Regions from separate parts of the Bradyrhizobium sp. WD16 genome, predicted to be linked through region 2. Evidence: predicted binding sites of a transcription regulator. Region 2 holds the regulator's gene; the other holds the start of a gene.
The links. Region 2 encodes PhoB, which activates phosphate uptake and scavenging genes when phosphate is short. Its sites were predicted from a motif close to TGTCATNNANCTGTCAT; they were not measured.
Positions count from the first base shown of each region.

Region 1: a site for PhoB is predicted at 2,844-2,860, ahead of DB459_RS23440 (RNA degradosome polyphosphate kinase). Genes of this name have one in related genera too.

Region 1 is NZ_CP028908.1:5,090,874-5,098,386, forward strand. It holds gene ppx (exopolyphosphatase) at 1-407, opposite strand, end outside; gene DB459_RS23440 (RNA degradosome polyphosphate kinase) at 451-2,652, opposite strand; gene DB459_RS23445 (DnaA ATPase domain-containing protein) at 2,969-3,670, opposite strand; gene DB459_RS23450 (CDP-alcohol phosphatidyltransferase family protein) at 3,934-4,476, opposite strand; gene purM (phosphoribosylformylglycinamidine cyclo-ligase) at 4,976-6,043, shown strand; gene purN (phosphoribosylglycinamide formyltransferase) at 6,081-6,671, shown strand; gene DB459_RS23465 (cold-shock protein) at 6,749-6,952, opposite strand; gene DB459_RS23470 (TerC family protein) at 7,485-7,513, opposite strand, start outside.
Region 2 is NZ_CP028908.1:2,319,579-2,327,091, reverse strand. It holds gene apaG (Co2+/Mg2+ efflux protein ApaG) at 149-541, shown strand; gene DB459_RS10730 (Hsp33 family molecular chaperone) at 836-1,864, opposite strand; gene argF (ornithine carbamoyltransferase) at 1,882-2,820, opposite strand; gene DB459_RS10720 (aspartate aminotransferase family protein) at 2,820-4,025, opposite strand; gene DB459_RS10715 (GcrA family cell cycle regulator) at 4,483-4,992, shown strand; gene phoB (phosphate regulon transcriptional regulator PhoB) at 5,223-5,924, opposite strand; gene phoU (phosphate signaling complex protein PhoU) at 5,939-6,655, opposite strand; gene pstB (phosphate ABC transporter ATP-binding protein PstB) at 6,682-7,512, opposite strand; gene pstA (phosphate ABC transporter permease PstA) at 7,509-7,513, opposite strand, start outside.

The DNA.
Region 1 (7,513 bases), 2.8 Mb from region 2:
AGCGAGCCGCCGCCGAGATCGCCGACGATCCCATCGGGCTTGAACACGCCTGAAATGACGCCGAGCGCCGACAGCCGCGCTTCGCGGCGACCGGACAGGATTTCGATCGGCGCCCCCGCGATCTGCTCGGCCCGGGCAATGAAATCGGCGCCATTGCTGGCGTCGCGGCAGGCCGCCGTGGCGATGGCGTAGATCCGACCGACCTTCATGATGCGACACAAGGCACGGAAACGGCGCAGCGACGACAGCGCCTTCTCCACGGCGTCGGCAGCCAGCAGACCCGTGGTCTGCACCTCCCGGCCGAGACCGCACAAGGTCTTTTCGTTGAACAGCGGCGAAAGGTTGCGCGTCAGCCCTTCATAGACGACGAGGCGCACCGAGTTGGAGCCGATGTCGATGACGGCGATGCTGGACCCGTTCGCCCGGCCAACGCGGCCGCGCGGCGAGCCGCTAGTTCGACGGGGACTGGCGCTCCGCGCGGCGGGTGAGGCGGCGTGGCGAGGATTCCTTGAGCGACTTACCACGACCGGACAAACTCGGATTCGTCATGAAGTAATTGTGCACGTTGAAAGACTCTTCGCCCTTCGCAGCTTTCATACGCGTTGACGATCCGTCCGGCAACAACTGCCAGCTTTGCTCGTTATCCTTCAGATTGGCCACCATGATCTGCTCCAGAACCTGTTGATGGACCGTGGGATTCTGGAGCGGACAGAGCACCTCGACGCGACGGTCGAGATTGCGCGGCATCATGTCGGCGGAGGAGATATACACAATCGCCCGCGGCGACGGCAGGCCGTAACCCATGCCGAAGCAGTAGATGCGGCCATGCTCGAGGAAGCGGCCGATGATCGACTTGACCCGGATATTCTCGGAAAGGCCGGCGACGCCCGGTCGCAGGCAGCAGATTCCGCGCACCACCAGATCGATCGAAACACCGGCCTGCGACGCCTCGTAGAGCGCGTCGATGATGTCCGGATCGACCAGGGAGTTCATCTTCATCCAGATCGCCGCGGGCCGGCCGTGCTGGGCATGGCCGATTTCGTCGGCAATATGCTGGAGGATACGCTTGCGCAGGGTCAGGGGCGAAACCGCCATCTTCTCGATGTCTGTCGGCTCGGCATACCCCGTGATGAAGTTGAAGACGCGGGCGCAATCGCGGGCGATCACCTGATCGCAGGTGAAGTAGGACAGGTCGGTATAGATCCGCGCCGTAACGGGATGGTAGTTGCCGGTTCCGACATGGACGTAGCTCGTCAGGCTGCCGGCCTCGCGGCGCACGACCAGCGACAGTTTGGCGTGGGTCTTGAGTTCGATGAAGCCATAGACCACCTGCACGCCGGCGCGCTCGAGGTCGCGCGCCCAGCGAATGTTGGCCTCTTCGTCGAAGCGGGCCTTCAACTCGATCAGGGCCGTGACCGACTTGCCGGCTTCGGCAGCCTCGACCAGCGCCTTGACGATCGGCGAATTACTCGAGGTCCGATAGAGCGTCTGCTTGACGGCGACGACATCGGGGTCGCGCGCCGCCTGCTGCAGGAACTGCACCACCACGTCGAATGATTCGTACGGGTGGTGAACGACCAGATCTTTCTGGCGGATGGCGGCGAAGATGTCGCCGCCATGATCGCGCACCCGCTCCGGATAGCGCGGCACATAAGGCGAGAATTCGAGGTCGGGCCGATCGAGCCGGGTGAGCTGTGAGAGCTCATTCATGGCCAGCGCGCCATCGACCAGGAAGACCTCGTCGTCGGCGGTGGCGAGGGCATGCTGCACGAAATTGCGCAACTCGATCGGCGTGCTCGCTTCGATTTCCAGCCGGATCACCGAACCGCGGCGGCGGCGCTTCAAGGCGGTCTCGAACACCCGCACGAGATCCTCGGCCTCTTCCTCGATTTCGATTTCCGAATCGCGGATGACGCGAAAGGCCCCCTGCCCCTTCACCGTATAGCCGGGGAACAGCCGACCGATGAACAGGCTGGTCGCCTGCTCCATCGAGATCAGGCGAATGGCGCCGTCCTTGCCACCCGGCAGTCGAATGAAGCGGTCGATCTTGCCGGGCATGCGGATCAGCGCATTCATCGCCTTGCCGTCCGAGACCCGCGTCAGGTGCAGCGCAATCGAAAAGCCGAGGCTTGCGATGAACGGGAACGGATGGGCCGGATCGATCGCCAGCGGGGTCAGCAGCGGGAAGATGTTGTGGAGGAAGTGCTCCTCGATCCAGGCCCGCTCGGCCTTGGTGGCGTCCTTGCTGTCGATCAGATGGATGCCGAACTCTTTGAGGCCGACGCGCAGCTCACGCCAGATCGCCTGCTGGTCGCTGGCGAGCGCCGACACGGTCTCGTTGACCCGGGCGAGCTGTTCCGAGGGGGTCAGCCCGTCGGGGCTGCGCTCGGTGATGCCCTCCCTGATCTGCGCCTTGATGCCGGCGACGCGGACCATGAAGAACTCGTCAAGGTTGTTCGCCGAGATCGACAGGAAGCGCACCCGCTCGAGCACGGGATGGCCCGGATTGACCGCCTCCTCGAGCACCCGACGGTTGAAGTGCAGCCAGGACAGTTCGCGATTGATGAAGCGCTCGGGGCTTGCCGCGATCCCGGTCAGCTTCTCAGCTGCAGGAGAACCCTCTTTTAGAACAACGACTTGTGCAGAATCCATGAGGTTTTACAGCCGCTCCTGCCTAGTGTCCCGGTTCTAACGTTCGCCTACCGTGGCAGCGTCCGCTTAAACGAACGTTAGAACCAAAGGGACACTAGCATCATTATGATTCCAGTGCGGTTATGGATCTGACGCCCGGATGAAGGACTCGCTGCGATGCTGAAACGAGCCCCGAAGCATCCGCTCCCGCGATGACAACTCGGTGACGTTACAGTGACAGTTTGGGGTCTGCCGCGGCGGCGTCAAGGCGCGGCGGAACTTTGGCTGCGCCCTTGCTCTGACGTTCGCATTCCGACCGGCGACCGGGCCGCGGCGGTCATATCGAATGGGACCGTCTGGTTTCGGCCGCGCGCAACACCTCGGCGGCGAGCGCCCGCGTGACCGGCCGCCGCAACCGCAGCGCTTCGCTGTCGAGACGGGCCACCGCCTCGCGCGCCGCGACCACCGAACGCTCGATCCGGGTCGCGAGATAGTTGATCACCGCGATGTCGACGCTCATCTGGCGATCGGCGCAGAACTTCACCAGCAGCGCCAGAAACAACTGGTCGTCGGGCGGCCCCAAGGGCACCACGGGAACGGCTCGCAGCCGCGAGCCGAGATCCGGCAGCGAGAAGGACAGGCCGGTCGGCGGCTGGCGCGAGGTGATGAGGACGTAGGCACGTTCCTCGCGGGCGAGGTTCAAGAGATGGAACAGGGCGCGTTCGTCCAGCGGCGCGCCGTCGAGATCCTCGACCGCGACCGCGCCGGCGGCGACGAGATCCGGAACCACGTCATCGGCAAGGGCGCAGGCGGCGACCACCGGCGCGCCGGTGCGCTCCGCCCAGATCGCGGCGAGATGGCTCTTGCCGCAGCCTTCCGGCCCGGCCAGCAGCATGACCCGGTTCGGCCAGTCGGGCCAGCCGTCGACCAGGCCGAGCGCCGTGGCGTTGCTCGGCCCCTCGAGAAAATTGTCACGCGTCAGGCTTTCCGTATGCGGCAGAGCCAGCGCGAGCTGATGCGGACGCTCGGTGCCGCTCATACTGCGCCCCGCGATGGCGATCCTGGGCCGCCCACGGCTGCCATCTGAAGTCCTCGCATGGTCATGATCCGGCGGCGGCGTGGCGAATGTCGAACCCGCACTAGTGTCCCGTCTCCGAATTACCGCTACGTTTGCCTCGCACTCGCACGGTCATTCGGAGACATAGGGACACTAGCAAAATCAAAGTGCTAGTGTGGCTTATGTCTCGCAATTGCCTACGAGAGGGTTGCCGCGAAGGCGGTAGGCAATTGCGAGACGCCACACTAGCGGATCGGCTCGACCGAGCTCACATGCCGCACCCAATGAACGAGGTAGAAGGACACGGAGGCGAGCGTCAAGACCGTGACCAGCACCATCAGTATCAGATCGAACGGGGCCGGATCGAAACCGAAGCTGAGGGCCGCGAGGATCAAGGCGGCGAAGCCGACCTGGGCGGCGGTGTTCAGTTTCGAGACCATCAGCGGCTTCATCTCGACCGGCCTGCCCAGCAGCCAGGACACGATCACGGCGCCGACGATCATGACGTCGCGCGATGCCACCAGGATCACCAGCCAGCGCGGGATCACGCCCCAGATGCCCAGGGCCACATAGATCGACACCAGCAAGGCCTTGTCGGCCAGCGGGTCGAGCAAGGCGCCGATCTCGGTCGTCATGTCGAAGCGCTTGGCGAGAAAACCGTCCACGGCGTCGCTGATCCCCGCCACCACGAACAGCGCGAAGGCAATCGTCATCTGGCCCGAAGCGATGGCCCAGATGATGACCGGCACCAGAATGATCCGGCCAAGAGTGATGATATTCGGGATCACGCGTCGTCTCGCCCGCCCGGTTGCAAGGCACTAGTGTGGCGTCTCGCAATTGCCTACCGCCTTTGCGGCAACCCTCTCGTAGGCAATTGCGAGACATAAGCCACACTAGCACTTTGATTTTGCTAGTGTCCTTATGTCTCCGAATGACCGTGCGAGCATGAGGCAAATGGAGCGGTAATTCGGAGACGGGACACGAGCAACATATGGCTTCTCGTGGAGTTTTGGATTTGACATTCGCGTCACGAGCCCGCGTCCTGGCGGGTAGCGAATGTCAAATCCACTCCACGAGCGGTTTGATCGGGGGCGGACAGGCCGTTGTCAACACAGGAAACACCGCGCGCCGGGACGCGGCATTGCGCAGTGGACAAATCTTCCGTAACGAGCGGAAAACACCGGTCCCGTTCCGGCGGGACCAGCTGCCCCGCGCCGCCTGGCGCCGCGGGGCTGGAACCGCGGGCCGACCGGTCCGCCCGGTCCATCGGGACCCGGAGCAACAGCAATGACCGACAAGCAAGGGCTCACATACGCGGACGCCGGGGTCGACATCGACGCCGGCAACCGCCTGGTCGACATGATCAAACCGCTGGTCCGCGCCACCGCGAGGGCCGGCGCAGCGGCGGAGATCGGCGGTTTCGGGGGCCTGTTCGACCTGAAGGCGGCGGGGTTTCGCGATCCGGTGCTGGTTGCCGCCACTGATGGGGTCGGCACCAAGGTCAAGCTTGCGATCGACAGCGGCCTGCACGGCGGCATCGGCATCGATCTCGTCGCCATGTCAGTCAACGACCTCGTCGTCCAGGGCGCCGAGCCTTTGTTTTTTCTTGACTATTTCGCTTGCGGCAAGCTCGATCCGGAGGCCGCAGCGGCGATCGTGGCGGGTGTTGCGCAGGGCTGCCGGGAATCCGGCTGCGCGCTGATCGGCGGCGAGACCGCCGAAATGCCCGGCCTGTACAAGGACGGCGATTATGATCTCGCCGGCTTCGCCGTTGGCGCGGCCGAGCGCGGTACGCTGTTGCCGCGGCCGGACGTCGCCGTCGGGGACGCGGTGCTCGGCCTGCCTTCCTCCGGGGTCCACTCCAACGGCTTCTCACTGGTGCGCAAGGTGGTCGATACCTGCGGGCTGCGGCTCGATCAACCGGCGCCGTTCTCGCCGGTGATGACACTGGGAGCGGCGCTGCTGACCCCCACCCGCCTTTATGTGAAATCCTGCCTGCGCGCGATCCGCGAAACCAGCGCGGTGAAGGGCCTCGCCCATATCACCGGCGGCGGTTTCACCGACAACATCCCCCGGGTGCTGCCCAGGGGACTAGGCGTCCGCATCGACCTGCCCGCCGTGCCGGTGCTGCCGGTGTTCAAGTGGCTTGCCGCCCAGGGCGGGATCGCCGAGCCGGAACTGCTGCGCACCTTCAACTGCGGGATCGGCATGATCGCGATCGTGTCGCGTCCCGCCGTTGCCGCGGTGACCGAAGCTTTCGCCGAAGCCGGCGAGACCGCCACCTATCTCGGCGAAGTGATCGAGCAGGCGGACAGCAGCGTCGTCTATGACGGCCACCTCGACCTGTCGCTATGACGCGTTCGTCCCCGTCCAACTCCGGCGCCGCAGTATCATGACGCTCCATCTCGGCTTCCTCGCCTCCCATGGCGGCAGCAGCATGCGGGCCATCGTCGCCGCGATCGAGGCCGGCTCGCTGGACGCCCGCGCCTGCATCGCGATCTGCAACAACGGCGATGCGCCGGCGCTGCAATTCGCCAGGGAGCACGACCTCCCTGCTCGCCATATCAGCGCCCGCACCGCCGGCAGCGATGACGCGGCCGATCGCGCCATCTGCGCGGCCCTCGACGAGGCCGGTGTCGACTGGGTGGTGATGTCGGGCTATCTGCGCAAGCTCGGGCCGGCGACGCTCGCACGCTATGGCGGACACATCCTCAACATTCATCCGGCCTTGCTGCCCAAATTCGGCGGCCGCGGGATGTTCGGCCACCACGTCCACGAGGCGGTGCTCGCCGCGGGCGAGGCCGTCAGCGGCTGCACCGTCCATCTCGTCGACGAGGAATACGACCACGGCGAGATCCTCGCCCGGCGCGAGGTCCCGGTGCTGCCGGGCGATCGCGTCGAGGATCTGCAGGCCCGCGTCATGGCGGTGGAGCCGCCGCTGTTCGTCGAGGTCTTGCGCGGCATCGCTGCCCGCGCGTCCTGAGCCGGACAAAAAAAGGCCCCGAGCGAACCTGCCGGGGCTTCATCGGACATCGATGCAAAGGTTGGAAAAGCCTGGCCTCAGCTGAGCTTGAGATTCTCCGCCGAGGCGCGGCCGCGGTTTTCCACCAACTCGTATTCGACGACCTGGTTCTCGTTGAGGGTCGTCAGCCCTGCCCGTTCCACCGCCGAGATGTGAACGAACACGTCCTTATCGCCCATGGCAGGCTTGATGAAGCCGTAGCCCTTGGTCGGGTTGAACCACTTGACGGTACCTTTTGCCACGCGGGTCTCCTGCACTAGAATGGAATTTCTGAACCATCACACCAGTCAAAAAAAGACGAGGCGCGCTTCACGCGTGCCACGCCACACACGGGTCTTGGGTCGCTTGCGAACGATAATCGGGAATCGCAACTGCACAGACGAACGGCCTCAACTCCGCTTGCGATACAATCCCAACACGAAAAATCCGGCTTAGCAAGGCTGGGTAGCAGCGCGCGTCGTGTGCTCCGCATCAACCGCTGCGGCATTGCAACAACATGGGGGCGGCATCCACGGCGTTGTGCAGCGCGCAAGAACCCGCATCCTGCCCAGCGCCGAAGTCGGCCATCACTGGATCGCCGCGCGCCACGTCACCGACGGAAATAGGCTTCGATCATCTGGGCCAACAGCAAGTTCGTCGACAACGTCGCGCAGAACATGTCGCCGATCACGGTCTTCCGCCAATGGTCGGGCCGTCACGGTGGCGGGCCAGGGCACGATCGGCGTCGAAGTCCGCTGGTAGGACGCGCGCGCGGGGCGCCCGTCTCCAGCTCGATCAGACCGCATCGCCTGAGCTGACCGAGG
Region 2 (7,513 bases):
AGGTGCCGATAGTGGCGCGGGCGACGCCTTCAAATCAGCGGCACAAGGCTGACACTGCGACAAAAATAGCGCACCATGGCGGGACGATGACGATTGCCGATCCTTCCGGGTCGGAGATACAAGGAACTGGTCGGAGACGAAGGAAAAGATGTACCGCGCCGTAACCCGCCAGATCGTGGTAACCGTGCAGCCGAACTTCATGCCGGAGCGTTCGTCCACGGACAAGGGCCAGTATTTCTGGTCCTACACCATCGTCATCGTCAACTCCGGCCCCGAAACCGTCCAGCTCAAGACCCGCCACTGGGTGATCACGGACGGCAACGGCCGCCGGCAGGAGGTGCGCGGCGAGGGCGTGGTTGGTGAACAGCCGGTGCTGGGACCCGGCGAGCGCTTCGAATACACCAGCGGAGTTCCGCTGCCGACGCCCTCCGGCTTCATGTCCGGACAGTACGAGATGATGAGCGAAAACGGCGATCGCTTCGACATCGACATCCCGCTGTTCTCGCTCGACAGCCCCGACGACAGGCGGACGCTCAACTAGTGTGGCGTCTCGCAATTGCCTACCGCCTTTGCGGCCAATCTGTTGTAGGCAATTGCGAGACATAAGCCACATTAGCGCTTTGATTTTGCTAGTGTCCTTTATGTCTCCGAATTACCGTGCGAGCGTGAGGCAAATGGGGCGGTCATTGGCTTATGTCTTGCACTTGCCTACAGGAGCCTGCCACAGGAAGGGTAGGCAATTGCGCGACGTCGCACGAGCTGGATGCCGATTGCCGACGGGACCATGCTCCCATCCGAGAGCCGAAGCGCCCGGAGACCGCAGCCCTGTACGGCTTTACGGCTGGGGATCCTCGCCCGCGCCTTCGACGCCGGCCTCCTGGGGGGTGAATTCGTAGACGGTGCTGCAGAACTCGCAGGTGACCACCACCTTGCCGTCTTCCACCATCTGCGCCCGATCCGGCAGCTCGAAGCTGTTGAGCATGGAGGCGACTGCCTGGCGCGAACATGAGCATTGCGCCAGCACGGGCTGCAGCGGAAACACCCGCACGCCGCGTTCGTGAAAGAGGCGGAAGGCGAGCCGCTCACCGGACAGATCGGGGTCGATCAGCTCGACATCCTCGAGGGTGCCGATCAACGACTGACCTTCCGTCCAGGCGTCGTCTTCGGAGACCTGATGAGGCTCCGTGCCTTCCGGCGCATCGCCAGGATGCAGGTCCGCCTGCCGCGCCCGCTCCGGCGCCTTGGGCAGGAACTGCAGCAGCATGCCGCCGCCACGCCAACGATGGCGCGGACCTTCACCCGAGCGAAACTCCTCGCCAACGGCAAGCCGGACCTTGGTCGGGATCTGCTCCGATCGCAGAAAATATTCATGGGCGGCGTCCTCCAGCGTACCGCCGTCGAGCGCCACGAGTCCCTGGTAGCGCCGCATATCGGAGCCCTGATCGATGGTCATCGCCAGATGGCCGTGACCGAGCAGTTCGCCGGCGCCGAGCCCCGGCTTCAGCCGCGCACTATCGAAACGCGCGTAGCCGCGCAGCCGATCCGGCAATACATAATCGACGACGATCATCGACACCGGCCCGTCGGTCTGGGTCTGCAGCAGGAACCTGCCGTCGAATTTCAGCGACGAACCCAGCAAGGTAGCGAGCACGATGGCTTCGCCAAGCAGCTTGGCTACCGGTTCGGGATAAGCGTGCTTGGTGAGGATCTCGTCGAGCGCGGGGCCGAGCCGGGTCAGACGACCACGAAGGTCCAGTGCCGACACTTCGAACGGCAGCACGGCGTCGTCGACCGGAGTCGCCGAAGGCGCCCGCACCGTTCCATTGTCCTGCGTGCCGTCGTCCTTGATATCGCGATCTGCCATGCCTTGCTCTGCCACGCTCAGGCGACTGCGTCAAAGCACCAGGCGAGGATTCCCTTTTGCGCGTGCAGACGGTTTTCCGCCTCGTCGAACACCACCGACTGGGGACCGTCGATCACCTCGTCGGTCACTTCGTCGCCGCGATGCGCCGGCAGGCAATGCATGAACAGCGCATCCGGTTTGGCCAGCGCCATCAACTCGGCGTTGACCTGATAGGGGCGCAGCAGGTTGTGGCGGTGCTCGCCGTCCTTGTCCCCCATCGACACCCAGGTGTCCGTGACGACGCAGTCGACGCCGCGCACCATCTCCTCGGCATTGGTGCCGGCCACGATGTCCGCGCCGCTCGCCTTGATCCAGTCGCGGAACGCCTTCTTGGGCGCGAGCTCCGGGGGCGTGGCGATCCGGAGCTGAAACTTGAAGCGCTCTGCCGCATGGGCCCAGGAGGCCAGCACGTTGTTGTCGTCGCCGGTCCAGGCGACGGCGCGCCCGGTGATCGGGCCGCGACGCTCCTCGAACGTCATGAGATCGGCCATGACCTGACAAGGATGCGAACGCCGGGTCAGCCCATTGATCACCGGCACCGTGGCATGCGCAGCAAGCTCGAGCAGCGCATCATGGTTGAGGATGCGGATCATGATGGCATCGACGAAGCGCGACAGCACCCGCGCGGTGTCCGCGATGGTCTCGCCGCGCCCGAGCTGCATCTCCTGGCCGGTCAGCATGATCGGCTCGCCGCCAAGCTGACGCATGCCGACGTCGAACGACACGCGGGTCCGCGTCGACGGCTTCTCGAAGATCATCGCCAGCGTCTTGTTGCGGAGCGGCCGATCCGGCGACGCTTCGTCCCGGGCCTGAGCGGCCTTGAGGCGCGCCTTCATGGCCGCGCCAGCGTCGAGCATCGCACGCAGTTCTTCAACCGGCAGTTCGTTGAGATCGAGGAAATGACGCGGCTTGCTCATCAGACGGCTTTCCGCTTCAGCTGTTCGGACAACGACGTGCAGGCGCGCTCCAGGCGCCCCATGGCATCATCGATCTCGGCTTCGGTCACGATCAGCGGCGGCAGCAGCCTGACCACATTGTCGCCCGCGCCGACGGTGAGGAGCTTCTCGTTGCGTAGCGCCGCGACGACATCGCCGGCGGGAACGACCGCCTTGAGGCCGATCAGCAAGCCGTCGCCGCGGACTTCGCTGACGATATCGGGATAACGATCCACCAGCGAGCCGAGCTTCTGCTTCAACAGGCCCGAGATCCGCCGCACGCGGTCCATGAAGCCGGGCGCGAGCATGACGTCGAGCACCGCGCCGGCGGCGGCGATCGCCAGCGGATTGCCGCCAAATGTCGATCCATGGGTGCCGGCGGTCATGCCGGCAGCCGCCTTGGCCGTGGCGAGGCAGGCGCCGATCGGGAAGCCGCCGCCAAGTGCCTTGGCGAGCGCCATCACGTCGGGGATCACGCCGGTGTGCATATACGCGAACAGATCGCCGGTGCGCCCCATGCCGGTCTGCACTTCGTCGAACACCAGCAGCACGTCATTGTCGTCACAGAGCTGGCGCAGTGCCTTGAAGAAGCCCTGCGGCGGCGAACGCACCCCGCCCTCCCCCTGCAGTGGCTCGATCAGGATCCCGGCGGTATGCGGGCCAATGGCGCGCTTGACGGCATCGAGATCGCCGAGCGCCACCTGGTCGAAGCCGTCCACCGGCGGGCCAAACCCTTCGAGGTATTTCTGCTGGCCGCCCGCGGCGAGCGTCGCCAGGGTGCGGCCGTGGAAAGCGCCCTCGAAGGTAATGATGCGATACCGCTCCGGCTTGCCCTTGGCCGCCTGATATTTGCGCGTGACCTTGATCGCCGCTTCCATGGCCTCGGCGCCGGAATTGGCGAAGAAGACGTAATCGGCGAAGGTCGCAGCACACAGCCGGGCCGCGACCTTGTCGCCATCGGGGCTACGGAACAGATTGGACATATGCCACAGCCGCGCCGCCTGGGCCTGCAGCGCCGCGACCAAATGCGGGTGGGCATGGCCGAGCGCGTTCACCGCCACGCCGCTGGTAAAATCGAGATAGCGCTGACCGTCGGTGCCGTAGAGCCAGACGCCTTCGCCACGTTCGAAGGCGAGGTCCACCCGTGCGAAGACCGGCATCAGATGCGAGGTGGCGTTCGTGCTCATGGCGACGTCCGAGTACCCAATTCGGGCAGAAAATACCGACAGACCCGGTGGGCCGGTGGCGGCCAAACCGCGAGATCAGACGATAAGCCTGCCCCTGAAACAAAACGTGCCGCCTCCGCGGGCAGCACGTGATGAACATTCTATTGGCGGCAGGGAGGGTGTCAACTCGGCAGTGATGCCCAAAAGCCGCAGAAAAAACCGATTCGCGCATTTGTCACGGAGAAGGTGTGGACGCCGAGTCCAGCGACTCTTGCGCGTGAGTCACGCCATATTGTAGCGTTTTGGGCGTCGGATACGACATCTCGTTGTAGGCGGTTCAGATCCCTATTGGTCTTGGTCAAGGCGTAAGCGCCCGGTTGCGAAACAGCGACCGGCGAGGGTCAAGGGATTCTGCCGTCAGGGATTTTGACAACTGCAGTCGCCCCGGGCCCGGGGTGCGCACGAAGGGATTAATGCGATGACGGTAATGGGTTGGACCGACGATCGCGTGGAACAGTTGAAGAAGCTGTGGGAGGCCGGCCTGTCGGCCAGCCAGATCGCGGCGGAACTCGGCAACATCACCCGCAACGCCGTGATCGGCAAGGTGCACCGGCTCGGGCTGTCGGGCCGGGCCAAAAGCCCGTCCTCGGCGGCGCCGCGGCAGCGTAAGGCGCGTCCCGCCCAGCACATGATGCGGATCTCGCGCCCGATCGCCCGCGGCAACACCGCGCTCGCCCATGCTTTCGAGGTCGAAGCCGAGCCCGATCCCGTGGCTATCGACAACGTGGTGCCAATGAGCCAGCGCCGATCGCTGCTGGAGCTGACGGAAGCCACCTGTCACTGGCCGGTGGGCGACCCGGGCAGCACCGACTTCTTTTTCTGCGGCGGCAAATCATTGAACGGCCTGCCCTACTGCGCCCATCATTCGCGCGTCGCCTATCAGCCGGCGAGCGACCGGCGGCGCGACCGCCGGCCGAGCGGGAAGTGAGATAACGTACAGCGCGGCGCGGACCTCGAGGCCGAGTGCGAGACATGAGCCGCACTCGCTTTTTATTTTTTTGCGAGTGTCCCTCTGCGAATGACTGTCGCAGCCTGGGGTCCCTCGGAGAAGACGACAACGGCGCCCGCGGGCGCCGTTTTTGTTTTGCTATGTCTTATTTTGCTCACCTGCTCAGACGATTTGTCGAGCAGCGCTCCGGCGTGGCCTGACGCCCCGCCTCACTCGACCTTGGCGAAACGATCGTCCAGGGCATAGCCGGCACCGCGAACCGTGCGGATCGGATCCTGCTCGCGGCCGACATTGAGCAGCTTGCGCAGCCGGCCGATATGCACGTCGACCGTACGCTCGTCGATATAGATATCGCGACCCCAGACGCCGTCGAGCAACTGCTCGCGGCTGAAGACGCGGCCTGGATGCTCGAGGAAGAACTCGAGCAGGCGATATTCGGTCGGTCCAAGATCTATCGGCTGGCCGGAGCGGGCGACGCGGCGCTTGTCGCGATCGAGTTCGATGTCGCCAAAGGTCAGCACCGTGGCCAGCCGCTCGGGGCTCGCTCGCCGCAGCAGACCACGGACCCGCGCCAGCAGTTCCGGCACCGAGAACGGCTTGACGATGTAGTCGTCAGCGCCGGTGGCGAGGCCGCGCACGCGCTCGCTCTCCTCGCCGCGCGCGGTCAGCATGATGATCGGAAGCTGTTTGGTCTCCGGCCGTGCGCGCAGGCGCCGGCAGAGCTCGATGCCCGACAATCCCGGCAGCATCCAGTCCAGCACCACGAGATCGGGGATACGCTCCTTCAGGCGGGTGTCCGCCTCGTCGCCGCGCGCGACCGTCTCGACCTCATAGCCTTCGGCGTCCAGATTGTAGCGCAGGAGCGTGGCCAAGGCCTCTTCGTCTTCAACCACCAGAATTCGAGCGCCCATGTCGTCTCCGTCGATCAGTTGCCGGGAGCCGAGGGAACAAAGGCGGTCATGTCGCCCTTCGGGCGCTGATCCACCATCTGCTGCCCCTCGACCATGTAGAAAACCGTTTCGGCGATATTGGTCGCGTGGTCGCCCATTCGCTCGATGTTCTTGGCGCAGAACATCAGATGCATGCAGAAGCTGATGTTGCGCGGATCTTCCATCATGTAGGTGAGCAGTTCGCGGAACAGCGAAGTGCAAATCGCATCCACCTCCTCATCGCCCTTCCATACAGCCATGGCGGCGGGAAGATCATGGGCGGCATAGGCATCGAGCACCGCCTTGAGCTGCGACTGCACCAGATTGGCCATGTGCTCGAAGCCCCGGATCAGCTTGAGCGGGTGGAAATCGCTGTCGAGCGCGCTGACGCGTTTTCCGATGTTCTTGGCAAGATCACCGATCCGCTCCAGATCCGTGGCGACACGCATGGCGCCGACGATCTCGCGCAGGTCCACCGCCATCGGCTGGCGACGGGCGATGGTCAGGACCGCGCGCTCCTCGATCTCACGCTGCATCCGATCGAGTTCGCCGTCATTGACGACCACTCGCTGGCCGAGAACGACGTCACGCCGGACCAGGGCATCGACCGAATCGACAATCTGGCGTTCGGCGAGACCTCCCATCTCGGCGACCTGCCGCGTCAGTTCCTGCAGATCCTGGTCGAAGGCTTTGCTGGTATGTTCGAAGGCCATAATGTTCTCCTGCGCCTTGCGGCGCCTCAGCCGAAACGGCCGGTGATGTAATCCTGTGTCCGGCGGTCCGACGGCGTGGTGAAGATCTTGGTGGTCGGGCCGAACTCGATCAACTCGCCGAGATACATGAACGCCGTGAAATCGGAGACCCGCGCCGCCTGCTGCATGTTGTGGGTGACGATCACGATTGTGTAGTCGTCCTTCAATTCGTCGATGAGTTCCTCGATCTTGGCGGTCGAGATCGGATCGAGCGCCGAGCAAGGTTCGTCGAACAGGATGACCTCCGGCCGCACCGCCACGGTGCGGGCGATACAGAGCCGCTGCTGCTGACCGCCCGACAGGCTGAGGCCGTTGGCGGAAAGCTTGTCCTTGACCTCCTCCCACAGCGCTGCGCGCCGCAGCGACTGCTCGACCCGCTCGTCGAGATCGCTCTTGGAGAGCTTCTCGTAAAGGCGGATGCCGAAGGCGACGTTCTCATAGATCGACATCGGGAACGGCGTCGGCTTCTGGAACACCATGCCGATCCGGGCACGCAGCAGGTTGAGGTCGAGCCCCGGCTGCAGGATATCGATACCGTCGAAGTCGACGTGCCCGGCTGCGCGCTGGTTCGGATAGAGATCGTACATCCGGTTCAGGATACGCAGCAACGTCGACTTGCCGCAGCCCGACGGGCCGATGAAGGCCGTGACCTTGTTCTCGTACAGAGACATCGAGATGCTCTTGAGCGCCCGCGCCTCACCGTAGAAGAAATCGAGGTCGCGCAGCGCGATCTTGGGCTTGAGCGCGCTCAGGTCCAGCGGCGGTTGCGCCGGGTTCGGGGCGGAGGATGATGACGGCGTCGCTGTGGCGAGGTTCATG